4 regions of the Bacillus sp. 1NLA3E genome follow, and region 3 is predicted to be linked to each of the others. Evidence: predicted binding sites of a transcription regulator. Region 3 holds the regulator's gene; each other region holds the start of a gene.
What was found. The regulator Rex, encoded in region 3, represses fermentation and respiration genes when NADH is low (regulators of the CRP and FNR family bind a similar motif). The targets are predictions, from matches to a motif close to TTGTGAAATATTTCACAA.

Region 1 (3,205 bases), 790 kb from region 3:
GCTTGGACAATGAAAAACTCCGACAAGCTAATGGGGGAACAATACGAGAAACCCAACATGGGAACATGCATTGACTGTCACGACCAAGTTAACGAAGGCAAACAGCCGTGGAAGGATATTTCCTATAGCTTGCCGGAAAAAGTTCAAGAGAAGAAAACTAAAGAAGTAGGGGTGGGATTTAAGGCAACAGCAGAAATGGAAGCTGGGGTGCTTGAAAGAGACATTCCTGAAAATACCCAGAAGATCATCCTTCAAGCCATTGGCCAACAAAAAGATAACGTCAAAATTTCTATGGAATGCTTTACTTGCCATCAAAAGATCAACACACCTAAAAATCACGATCTAGAAGCATGGGATCAACGCCATGGGGACTTAGCATTAAAAGGCCTGGATAGATGCCTAAAATGTCATCAAGATTCAAAATGGATCAAGAGGGTAGAAAAACAAGACATAAAAACATTACTAAAAGTAAGTAAAGAAAAAGTTGTTTACAAACAAGACCTTAGCACGGTAACGGCAATATCTCGGACCAACCATTTCTGCAGAACTTGTCACATTAACAGACCAGATGATCACCTAGACCGTTACACATGGTTAACGGATACACACCGTAATGATTCAGGAACAAAGGAACAAAGACAAAACTGCTATGTATGTCACGACCTAAAAAAGCCTGATGAAAAAACCAAGGACGTCAGCGCTCCTTCTGATGTTTATTGTGAATTTTGCCACAAAAATGGGTTCGTGGATGAGCCACTTTAGATTTTCGAAAAATGGACACATAATAACAAAAATGAGTAAGGAACCCTAACAACCTATGTGAGATTTGTCACAGGAATAAGGACGGAAGTTCAAAACCTTACAGATGATTTCATTAAAATTCTGCTAGAATTTGCCCTTCTAATTTATATACCATCTGAAATAATAAATTAAGCAGGTTCTTAATGTACTAGATTAGTATGTGATGAACTTGCTTATTTGTTATTTTTAAATAAAATTTCCTCTTTAGGTTAATAATGGTATGGGTGTACTGTGCACCCCATACTTCCAAAGATTATAATTCTGAATTTACGCAATCATACCAATATGAAACTGTTCACATAGAGGAGACAGAATTGTTTTCATTCTGTCACTTTTATGTGGTTTATGTGAGTATTTTTGGAGTATCTTTTTGATAGTGACATAATTTCATTAAGAATATTTTCACTATAATCGCGTTGTAAATTTCGTGTCATGATGGGGGTCCTACTTCATTAACACTTCATGAAACTTGTAATATCCATGTATTTTTTACCAAAAGGTCGGTGTAAACCTGAATTAACTGCTATGGGACATTTTTTCACAAATTGTCCATTTGGAAAAATCCCTTTCTTATAAGATACTAACCTTAGAGAGGTTATAAACTTATAAAATTAACTAGAGAGAAATAACAGAAAGGGTGAACATCTTGGCCTTTTGGAGGAAACAGACAGAACCAAAAGAGAGCAGACACGAAGAGAAAAAGATGGGTCTGATCAGAAGACTTTGGCGGAAGTTCCGAAATATAGATTGGAAAAACCCGGTAAACCGCTGGAAGCTATTATTTGTTTCATTATTTAGCTTTATTGCTCTGCTTGGAGTTATGTACGGTGCAATCGCCGCGACTTCTACACCATCGTTTTGTAAAGTGTGTCACGAAATGGCACCGGAGCACACGACGTTCGAAGCAAGCGCTCACAATCAGATTACTTGCGTACAATGTCACGTTAAGCCAGGTGCTGTTAATGAAATAGTTCATAAAGTTGAATCGTTGAAAGAAGTATATTATCACATCACAGGCGCACCAAATCCAATCGCACAAACTGTTGCAGTATTAAACGAAAATTGCCAACAGTGTCACTCGCAAAACCGCCTAGTTACAGCAACAGGGGACTTAAAGGTAAACCACAAAGGACATATTAAGGAAGGCATTCCTTGTGTTACTTGTCATAGTGGAGTAGTTCACGCAAAAGTCGTTGAACGTGGACTTAACACCCAAGAGAATTTAGACTTATGGACTCCGGAAAACGCCAAGAAATTAATGGGCGAAGCCAATATGAAACCAAACATGGGAACATGTATTGACTGTCATGATCAAGTAAACCAAGGCAAAAAGCCATGGAAAGATATTTCTTACAGCTTGCCTGAAAGCGAACACAATAAGAAAAATGAAGAAACTAGTGCAGATAAAAAAACTAGTAATGAAGCCGAGGCGGCTGTAGTAACTGCAACGGATGCAGAAAAAGCTAGCCATGAAAAGACACAAGATATCATCTTACAAGCTATTGGAAAACAACAAACAGATGTAAAACTTTCTATGGAATGTAAGACATGTCATTTAGAAGTTAATATTCCTAAAAGTCACCAAAATGACATTTGGAATCAAAATCACGGAGACAAAGCTTTAAATGGTCTCGATAAATGTATTAAATGTCATCAAGATTCTAAATGGATTAAAGTGATGGCAAAACAAGATATTCAGCAGTTGCTAAGAGATAGCACTGATAAAGAAAAATACACTCAAAACATCACCATTGTAAAAACACAGTCACGCCAAAACCAATTCTGTAGCGCATGTCACGCCAACCGTCCTCCAGGACACGTAGATAGCGATCAATGGTTAACGGCTCATGCTTCACATGCACAAACAAACGAAGCTAAATCAAACTGCTATGTCTGTCACGATAAAGAAAAGCCAAACGAACTATCAACTGATGTCAAAGCACCAACTGATGTTTATTGTCAATTCTGTCACCGAACTGGATTTAAGAGTGAAAAGCTTTAAAGATTAACAGTCAAAAAAGGAGGGCACAAAATGGATTCACAACAGATTGAACAGCCCACCCCTCCCAAAAGTCAAATTAAATACAAATTTTTTAAAATAATGACGCTTACCTTGTTTTTCATCACAGTCTTTATCGCGCTCGGGTACGTAGGAGTAGAAACCTCTTCAAGTTCGAAGTTCTGCTCCTCGTGCCATGAGATGAAGCCAGAGTATTACACGTGGAAAGCTTCTACTCATAGTGAAGTAGATTGTGTAAATTGCCATATTAGTCCTGGGGCAAAAAACTACTCAAAAGCAAAGGCAAATGGATTGTTGCAGGTATTCAAAAAAGAGACCAACACTTACACTGCACCAATCCAAATGCCAAAGGATATTCCAAACTCAGCTTGTGAAAAATGTCAT
Region 2 (3,205 bases), 780 kb from region 3:
TCCGTCTTTCTTTCCAGTTCCACCAGGATTCTCCCCCTCGGGATTCTGTTCTGGCTCGAAATTATATTTCTTTTTCCAAAAAGCCATAGCAATCCCCCCTTGTACAGATAGTATCTTACCAAATGTGGTCTTTTCCAGAAAGACATATTTTTAAAAATTATATAATATTTTTCATTTTAATAATATGAGAAAAATGTTTATCTTACCTATTGTTATCGTACATGTAGCTTGAATTGCATTCACAAAAAAGACGAAAAAGGAGACACGTTTAACTAGTGCGTCTCCTTGAAGTGGACATTTTATTCAATATAATAGATATTTCAATATAATCTAAAGCTTTTCACTCTTAAACCCGGTCCTATGACAGAATTGACAATACACATCTGTCGGGGCTTTAGTGGAAGTGTCAGTTGTTAACGGCTTCTCTTTGTCGTGACAGACATAACAGCTGGCTTTTTCTTCGTTTGTTTTTGCTTTTGGTGCATGAGCTGTTAACCAAGTGTCACTGTCAACGTGTCCGGCTGGACGGTTCGCGTGACAGGTGCTGCAAAAACTGTTTTGACGTGATTGGTCTTTAACTAGTACCATGTTTGGAGTGTATTTCTCTGCATCATGGCCAGTTTTTAGAATTTGGTTGATGTCCTCTTTTTCAAACCTCTTGATCCATTTTGCATCTTGGTGACAGTTGATACATTTATTGAGTTGTTGGTAAGCGAAACCGCCATGATTTTGATTCCAATCTCCACTATCATGGTTTTTAGGAGTGTTGATTTCTTGGTGGCAGGTGAAGCATTCCATTGAAATCTTTACGTCAGCTTTTTGTTTACCAATCGCTTGAAGGATGATGTCTTGCGTATTTTTATGACTTGTTTTTTCAGCTTCCGCAGCACTTACCTCGGCCGCTTCGGCTGTTTTTCCATCTCCAGATGCACTTTCTTTTTCCTCGTGAGGATTTTTAGGTACAGTGTAGGAATAATCCTTCCAAGGTTTTTTACCCTGGTTTACCTGGTCATGGCAGTCAATACAGGATCCCATGTTCGGACTCATATATTTTTTACTCATCAATTTGTCTGCGTTCGCTGTGGTCCAGGAATCGTAAGTGGAGGAACCATTAATACCACGCTCAACGACCTTAGCGTGAGCGACACCGCTATGACATACAACACAAGGAATTCCCTCTTTAATATGACCTTTATGATTGACGATCAGGTCACCAGTTGCGGTCACTAAACGGTTCTTGGAATGGCATTTCTCACAGTTTTCGTCCAGAACGGCAACTGTTTGAACAATCGGATCAGGCACACCGGTAATATGATAATAAACCTCTTTTAATGATCCTATCTTATGTAGTACCATTTCGACATTTCCAGGTGCGATGTGGCAATCCACACATGTAGCTTGATTATGAGCACTGGCTTCAAACGTAACATGTTCTGGTGCCATTTCATGACAAACTTTACAAAAAGATGGGCTGTTGGTAGCGGCAATTGCACCACCAATAAATCCAACCATTATGAGTAATCCAAATAAAGAAATAAATAATAGTTTCCAACGATTGACTGGATTTTTCCAATCAATACTCCTGAATTTCCGCCAAAGCCTGCGGAACAAACCAGGTTTCTTTTCTTCGGGAATCTCATCTGGTCCTTTTTTCTTATTTTTGTTCCAAAAAGCCATAGTAATCACCCCGTCTATATTTCTGGTTAAGGTAATAAACAGTTAGTATTCCTAAATATAGTATCTTACAAGATATGGGTGTTTTATAGTGGACATTTTGTGAAAAGTTTATCAATTCAGATAATTAACCTCAACACTTTTAAAACTGTTAAAAACAGGAATTATGGGAAAACACTTCTAATATGATAATTGTGAATAGAAACCGAAACTTTTAAAATAATAGGGACTTCTTTTCTTTTTCTGTGACTATCGCTTTCCTGCATAAGTTGTCACCCTATATCGGAAGTGTTAATATTAGTAAGAAATTAATCGATTTTTTTAAAAAGGATTCTGCCGATACAAAGCGAATCTTTTTTCAAGTGAGAGAGATTTAATTAGTTAACTGGCAACTAAGTGCCAAGAGGCACATACAGCTTGAATATGAAACCAAAAAAGGAGCGTTATTGCATGCTTGGTATTTTAAATAAAGTATTTGACCCAAATAAGCGCGACATCAAACGCCTAGCTAAAAAGGCCGATCAAATTGAACTTTTTGCAGCCGAAATGGAAAAGTTAACAGATGATCAGCTTCGAGAAAAAACAGCCCAGTTTCAGGAGCGTTATCAACAAGGTGAAACTCTAGACGACCTGCTTTTTGAAGCATTTGCTGTTGTTCGCGAAGGCTCTCGCCGCGTTTTAGGATTATATCCGTATCATGTTCAGTTAATGGGGGGCATTGCACTGCATGAAGGCAATATCTCTGAAATGAAAACTGGGGAAGGTAAAACCTTAACGGCAACAATGCCAGTTTATTTGAATGCCCTTTCCGGAAAAGGCGTTCATGTTGTTACCGTAAACGAATACTTAGCCAGTCGTGATGCGGCAGATATGGGTCGTCTCTACGAATTTCTTGGCTTAACTGTGGGCCTAAACCTTAACGGAATGTCAAAGGAAGAAAAGCAAGAGGCCTATGCTGCTGATATTACTTACGGAACGAACAACGAATACGGTTTTGACTATTTGCGTGACAACATGGTTCTTTACAAAGAACAAATGGTTCAGCGCCCGCTAAATTATGCAATCATTGATGAGGTTGACTCGATCTTAATCGATGAAGCGCGGACACCGTTGATTATTTCCGGTTCGGCTCAAAAATCAACGGCCCTCTATATTCAGGCTAATGGGTTTGTGCGGACATTGAAAAAAGAAGAAGACTACACGTATGATGAAAAAACTAAAGGGGTCATGCTCACCGAAGAAGGGATTACCAAGGCCGAACGTTCTTTTGGAATTGATAACCTGTTTGACTATTCACATATCACTTTAAACCACCATATTAATCAGGCGCTAAGGGCAAATGTCAGTATGCACCTTGATGTTGATTATGTGGTTCAAGAGGGTGAAATCATTATCGTTGACCAGTTCACTGGCCGGATGATGAAAGGTCGTCGTTATAGTGAAGGACTCCATCAAGCGATTGAGGCAAAAGAAGGCCTTGAAATCCAAAATGAAAGCATGACCCTAGCGACGATTACCTTCCAGAACTACT
Region 3 (3,205 bases):
AAACCTGGTTGACAACTTTGTCTAAAAAGTAGCGATCATGAGAAACAATTAAAATAGCTCCTTCGTAATTTTGTAAATACTGTTCTAACCAGGACAATGTTTCAATGTCTAAATGGTTGGTGGGTTCGTCCAAAATAAGAATATCGGGTTTGGTTAATAATAATTTTCCAAGTGCAAGCCGCGTTTTTTGGCCACCACTCAGGCTGGAAATTTTGGTAGAATAATCAAAGGTATGAAAATTTAAACCGTGAAGAACGGAACGAATATCGGCCTCGTATTGGTACCCTCCAAGGTCTTTAAATTGAACCTGCAAGAGGTCATAATCCTTTAATAATTTTTCGTAAGTGCTTGTTTCTTTTAATATTGCTGGATCAGACATTTGTTCTTCATATTGTCGAAGCTTTTGTTCAAGAATTCGTAATCCAGCAAAAACCGTAAGCATTTCTTCCCAAATGGAAAGGCTTGATTCCAGCCCTGTATTTTGTGCTAAATACCCAATCGTAACTTCCTTTGGTTTCATGATTTCTCCAGAATCAAAGGACATCTGCCCAGCAATGATTTTTAGCAGAGTAGATTTTCCAGCACCGTTACGGCCGACTAAGGCAATTCTATCTCGAGTTTGTACTTCTAGTTTAATATTAGATAAAATAAGATCTGCACCATAATATTTATTTAATTGGTTTACTTGTAATAATATCATTGTTTTTCACCTCTATTGCGATAGAGTAAGTTTATCGTATTCCTATCATATCAGCAATAACTCCAATCTTGTGAAGGAAAATACAAGTTGATACATACATGTTTGGAAAAATAGTGTATGATTTTGTTAGAAAGGTGTGTACATATGGGAGAATTTACGCATTTTAATGAAGAAGGCCGTGCTAAAATGGTCGATGTTAGCAGTAAACCTGAAACAATTAGAACAGCTCTCGCTTATTCAAGTATTACTGTTAGCTGTGATATTTATGAAAAAATAACCAATAATGAAATGAAAAAAGGGGATGTCCTAGCAGTTGCACAAGTTGCAGCAGTAATGGCATGTAAAAAAACTTGGGATATTATTCCAATGTGTCACCCGATTCCCTTAAATGGTGTAGATATTTCTTTTTCATGGGGAAAAGAAAATAATGACTATATTTTGCACATTTCAGCAAAGGTTAAAACAAAAGGAAATACAGGTGTGGAAATGGAAGCGTTAACAGCAGCCTCGGTTTGTGCTTTAACGGTTTACGATATGTGTAAGGCAGTCGATAAAGGTATGGTAATTGGAAAAACGTTTTTAGTTGAAAAAACAGGTGGGAAAAGCGGAGATTTTCATAGAGAAAACCGTGTGAAATAATTTTATATTGGAGAGGAGAGTTGTTATGGCAAATGAGGGTTCATCCAAAATACCACAGGCCACTGCAAAAAGATTACCACTGTATTATCGTTTCTTAAAAAATTTACATACATCCGGAAAACAGCGCGTTTCATCTGCAGAACTAAGCGAGGCAGTCAAAGTAGATTCTGCGACGATACGCAGAGACTTCTCTTATTTTGGTGCGTTAGGGAAAAAGGGCTACGGTTACAATGTGAATTACCTGTTAACTTTTTTTCGGAAAACGCTTGATCAGGATGAATTGACAAAAGTAGCTTTAATTGGTGTAGGTAATCTAGGCACAGCTTTATTAAATTATAATTTTTTAAAAAATAATAATACGAAGATCGCCATTGCATTTGATGTAGACCCAGCAAAGGTTGGAACAAGTATTCTTGATGTTCCTGTTGCTCATATGGATGATTTAGAGAAAAAAATCAAAGAAGAGAATATTCATGTGGCGATTCTGACGATTCCAGCTCCAGTAGCGCAAGCGACAACTGATCGGTTAACCAGTGGTCCTATTAAAGGAATTCTAAATTTTACGCCAGCACGATTGAATGTTCCTTCGGACATTCGTGTTCATCATATTGATTTGGCCGTAGAATTACAATCACTTGTGTATTTCTTAAAGCACTATCCAAAGGTAGAAGAGGAATAAGGAAAAAATGTACCCATAGAGGGCCGTTGATAAACTAATATGATTTTCAAACCTGTGTAGAATTTATTCTATACAGGTTTTTTATATGGGGAATTTCCAATTTTCCCTTGCATACGAATTCACTATAAAACTTTTGCATTTTGTCATGATATATTCTTTTATTCTTTGTGTTATTTCAATGGGACAATTATACAATGGTATTTGATTAAGTTTTTTCAACACATTTGACCTATTTATTTAAATAATAGGCCCTACCCAAAAAATAACTGTGGATAACTTCCTTTGTTATTTTTATTTATAGATGTGCCGAGGGGATTGGCATGGGTGTCTGTTAAACGATGTTTGTTGATTGTAAGGGAATTTGCGATATTCCAGCGGAAAAAGAAGGGGATGACCCCACGCGAGGCTCGAACGAGGGGGCTTGGCAGTTCGTCCGCGGAAAGGGAGGAGATTCCCTCTTTTTTTGTGTTAACAGCTCTTTTATTTGGAGGTGACCGATATGACAACCAATATGCGCAGAGTTTCATGTGAGCTTGATGAATTCGAACCCCAACTATATATTAATAACAGGAAAAATGAAAAGGTAACTACAGTCATTTTAATAGAGGAAATCCCGTCAGAATTCAAGGATGACATTTTGTATATCTGCAAAGATTTCATACTCCAAGACCCAGCGCAGTTTTGTTCATCTATTAATTTAGTGTGTCTATGTGACCTTGAAATTCCAACTGAGTTGACTTCTTGTGATATGCTCAATCTTATTTTAATTAAGAAGCCGGTCAGCGTTAATACGTTATATGCGCGGATACAAAACATTATCCTCACATCTAGTGATGAAGGTTATATTCCTCAAAAGCTTTTAGACGCTGCATGTTCCGGAAATCTGCAAACCATTGCGGACACAGCTTGTTCCTTACTTGGAAACCCTATTATAATATATGATTTAGGTTTTCAAATTCTTGCTTTTTCTCAAAACTTAAGACCTGAGAATGAGATTTATAAAATGGCCGGACAGGATGAGCAGATGATTCAACAAACAATGGCAGCTTTTTTTCAGGTAAAAGCGTTAGATACGATGCGAGAGAAAGGTTCTTCCTATTTTTGGAAGTGCTACGGCCATGACAAACCTTTGCCGGAAGATACCATACTGATACATGCGCCCATTATGTTGGATAAAGTTATCATTG
Region 4 (3,205 bases), 960 kb from region 3:
TCAATTTTTAAGAAATGTTGGGTTGTATAATTCGATTACAGGACTTGTTTTTGTACACGTTGTGTATGGAATTCCAATCACCACATTAATGTTCAGGAATTTTTACGCTTCGATTCCAGATGAGATGATTGAATCGTCAAAAATCGATGGTGCTGGTTTCCTTCGAATTTTCCGTCATATTATGATGCCACTTTCAGCTACAGGATTTGTGGTGGTGGCCATTTGGCAGTTTACAAATATTTGGAATGAATTTTTGTTTGCGGTTACCATCACTACATCGGATCAACAACCAATTATGGTGGCCCTCCAAAATTTATCTGGATCACAAATTGTTCAATGGAATGTCCAGATGGCTGGTGCACTGCTTGCAGCACTACCAACACTGCTTGTTTATATCTTTTTAGGGAAGTTTTTTGTAAAAGGGTTATTGGCAGGTTCTGTAAAAGGATAATCAAAGCTTCTGAAACTAGCTTTCTACACTGCATTGGCAGTCAGGGGAGTTAGTTTTTTTTGTTCAAAAGTATGTATGAAATTTCACAAGTGAGGTGAAAAAGAAGGGAAGTAAGGCAGTTATTAGTTTATTTTTTCTATGTAGTCAATCATGGATACTTCAGAATTTTGACAATTTTGCTCTAAACATACTGCCGCTTCGTATGCTTCGTCGAAATTTTCGTACAGGGAAGATCTATATAGGGGGGTATTCCAATTAAAGGTCCCTTCAAAGTCAGAAGGATAGATGGATACCTCCCATAAATAATATTCATCTTCGGTTCTCGGGTACCCTTCGAGTGAAACGAGCCAGTGCGTTAATCTTAATTCATGATCATTTATTTTCGAACGATCTTTTTCCCCCATGGATATTAATGATTTTGGATAAAACTCTCGATAAGCGCCAAAATGCATTCGGTTTCCCCCTTATTTAGTTTGATATTTTATATTATATGAGCGCAGGGAATAAGTTAAATCAAAAATCGTTAAATTTTTCTGTAAATACAAAAATTCCAAATCTAACCTTTCTGAAAAATTGTCATGAATAAAAATAATCGTTTCGTTCAAGGATAAAATTGTTTTGTGATGACAATCACAACGTATAATTTCAAACTTGTTTATACTTTTAATTATGATAAATGAAAGGGGTACGAGAGAATGGAAGGATGTATGAGTTCATTTAATAGCAATGGGGCAGAGTCACTTTGTGAGGGGCTTACTCAACTAAAAGGGGAGCATATTCCACTTTTAGAAAAACTACACGGACTAAACCATTTATGTTCAAAAATAGATCAGAATGAAAATGCAGAAGAGAATTTTTCAAAATTAACACCTGCAGTGGAGATATTTATGGCAGAGCTTGGTCCACATTCAGAAAGAGAAGAAAAAGTCCTCTTTAGAATGATGGAAACTTATTTAGGAGTCGGAATGGGACCTGTTGCAGTTATGGAATATGAACATGAACAGGCAAAATCTTTGATTGGAAGATTTTTAAAGAAGACAAGCATTCAATCGGAGCAATTAAGCTTGCAGCAAATGAAGGAATATAGCAGTCTGGTGAAAAATGCCTACTTAACACTTGTTGACCATTTCTCTAAAGAAGAAAATGTCCTGTTTCCGATGGCTGAAAGAATGCTAACTAATGAAGAAAAATCAGAGCTTTTTGAAAAAATAAAGCAAATATAAAAAGATGGGGCCTTTCCATCTTAATATTGTCGAGAAAGTTTATTTTCTCGGCAATATTTCAGTTTGTTAGACATTAAATGCCGATTTTTAATATGAGATTGTCTATGCTAACGGACCTGTTGATATCCGCTCCAGGTGCTTCGCGGACCTTAGGGGTGGGCGGTGAGCCTCATCGTCGCTTCCACTCCTGCGGAGTCTCACCTGTCCCGCTGCTCCCGCAGGGGTCTTCGCACCTTCCGCTCCTATTAACAAGGGGCAGATCAACCTAAAGAATTGCAACACACCTTATCAAACTGGCTAAATGTGTTGCAATTTTTTTTGTTTTTGCAGGCTGTAGTAGGGAGAGCCAGTTCACTAACATTCTTCAATTCCCGCAAACGGCAGTAGCCGAGCCCATTTAGCTCTTTTGGGTCTCGAAGCCGCGCTCAATTTTTTCTTTTCTAAATTTATAAAGCATTTTTCCAGATTTAGATAAGCGATTCTCCTTTTCTTTTAAATGCATTTTCCGTGTTTGATTCTATCCTCTTCTTTTGCCTTGCTTAAGTCATCAAAATATTCCCAAGTACCATTTCTACTTCTTGTTCTAAACTTGTGTTTATTTGCGTTTGCCTTTAAATGTGTAGAATCTGTAAATAACACACGGCCGCCAACCATCTTATGATTTATGGGCAGATGAACAATCTCATCAAAAAGCTCCTGAAACATATTTGTATCCTTAAAACGGTGATGACGATTCCAACTAATCGTAGAGTGATGTGGAACTGAGTCATTGTGTTTCAAACATCCAAAATCCCGTGTTAGGCGATGTTCGTTCTTATTTCTGTTAATTAAATAAAGTTACGATGTTTAAAAAAAAGACGCGATATTTTGAATTATGTCGAGATGGTAATAAAAAAGATGTGATGTTCTACCCCTTTAGATACAATCTGTAGAGATGTTTATAGAGAAACAAAAAAAGCGGTTGTTCCGTTAAAGGGCCAGATTGTGGAATACCTTAGAATGCTTTGGTATTAGCAATTTGATCTTAGGAATACATTAGTACGGGCTTATTACAGCTAATTCCCATTCTTTGATTTTTACATACTTTCTTTCATAGTTGGGAATTTTATTTGTATCTATAAAGTTAGGAGATATTTTTTATGAACAATAAAGTATTTAAGTTAATCAATCGGTTTTCTGGACGTTGTTCTCCAATGGATTTGCTGATGATATTGATTTCAAATAAAATTCGTTATGTATTTATTTTTGTATTGATTTTCATGTGGTTTAGAAATGATTCCTACAAAAAAGTGTCTTATAATGCGGTGAAATCTATGGGGATTACATTGTTTATTCATACTTTAATTAAATTGTTTTATTTTAAACCACGTCCTTTTGTGAAACATCGTGTCGGCATACTTATTCCTTCAAAAATGGATTCTACATTTCCAAGTAAACATACTTTGCTAGTATTTGCTATATCTACTTCTATCTTTCTTTATGACCGTGTCCTCGGTTCAGTCATGTGGGTATTATCAGTATTGACGGGCTT

Region 1: B1NLA3E_RS20490 (cytochrome c3 family protein) is a predicted target of Rex. The motif match lies at 1,192-1,209, and genes of this name have one in related genera.
Region 2: B1NLA3E_RS20500 (cytochrome c3 family protein) is a predicted target of Rex. The motif match lies at 1,775-1,792, and genes of this name have one in related genera.
Region 4: B1NLA3E_RS05755 (hemerythrin domain-containing protein) is a predicted target of Rex. The motif match lies at 1,070-1,087, and genes of this name have one in related genera.

The regions. Positions count from the first base shown of each region.
Region 1 is NC_021171.1:4,256,206-4,259,410, reverse strand. It holds gene B1NLA3E_RS20495 (cytochrome c3 family protein) at 1-762, shown strand, start outside; gene B1NLA3E_RS20490 (cytochrome c3 family protein) at 1,439-2,803, shown strand; gene B1NLA3E_RS20485 (NapC/NirT family cytochrome c) at 2,834-3,205, shown strand, end outside.
Region 2 is NC_021171.1:4,259,909-4,263,113, forward strand. It holds gene B1NLA3E_RS20495 (cytochrome c3 family protein) at 1-87, opposite strand, end outside; gene B1NLA3E_RS20500 (cytochrome c3 family protein) at 331-1,677, opposite strand; gene secA (preprotein translocase subunit SecA) at 2,125-3,205, shown strand, end outside.
Region 3 is NC_021171.1:226,156-229,360, forward strand. It holds gene B1NLA3E_RS01230 (ABC-F family ATP-binding cassette domain-containing protein) at 1-700, opposite strand, end outside; gene moaC (cyclic pyranopterin monophosphate synthase MoaC) at 845-1,339, shown strand; gene B1NLA3E_RS01240 (redox-sensing transcriptional repressor Rex) at 1,365-2,018, shown strand; gene B1NLA3E_RS01245 (PucR family transcriptional regulator) at 2,656-3,205, shown strand, end outside.
Region 4 is NC_021171.1:1,182,981-1,186,185, forward strand. It holds gene B1NLA3E_RS05745 (carbohydrate ABC transporter permease) at 1-451, shown strand, start outside; gene B1NLA3E_RS05750 (hypothetical protein) at 574-903, opposite strand; gene B1NLA3E_RS05755 (hemerythrin domain-containing protein) at 1,147-1,674, shown strand; partial or broken gene B1NLA3E_RS24685 (transposase) at 2,176-2,454, opposite strand; gene B1NLA3E_RS05765 (undecaprenyl-diphosphatase) at 2,814-3,205, shown strand, end outside.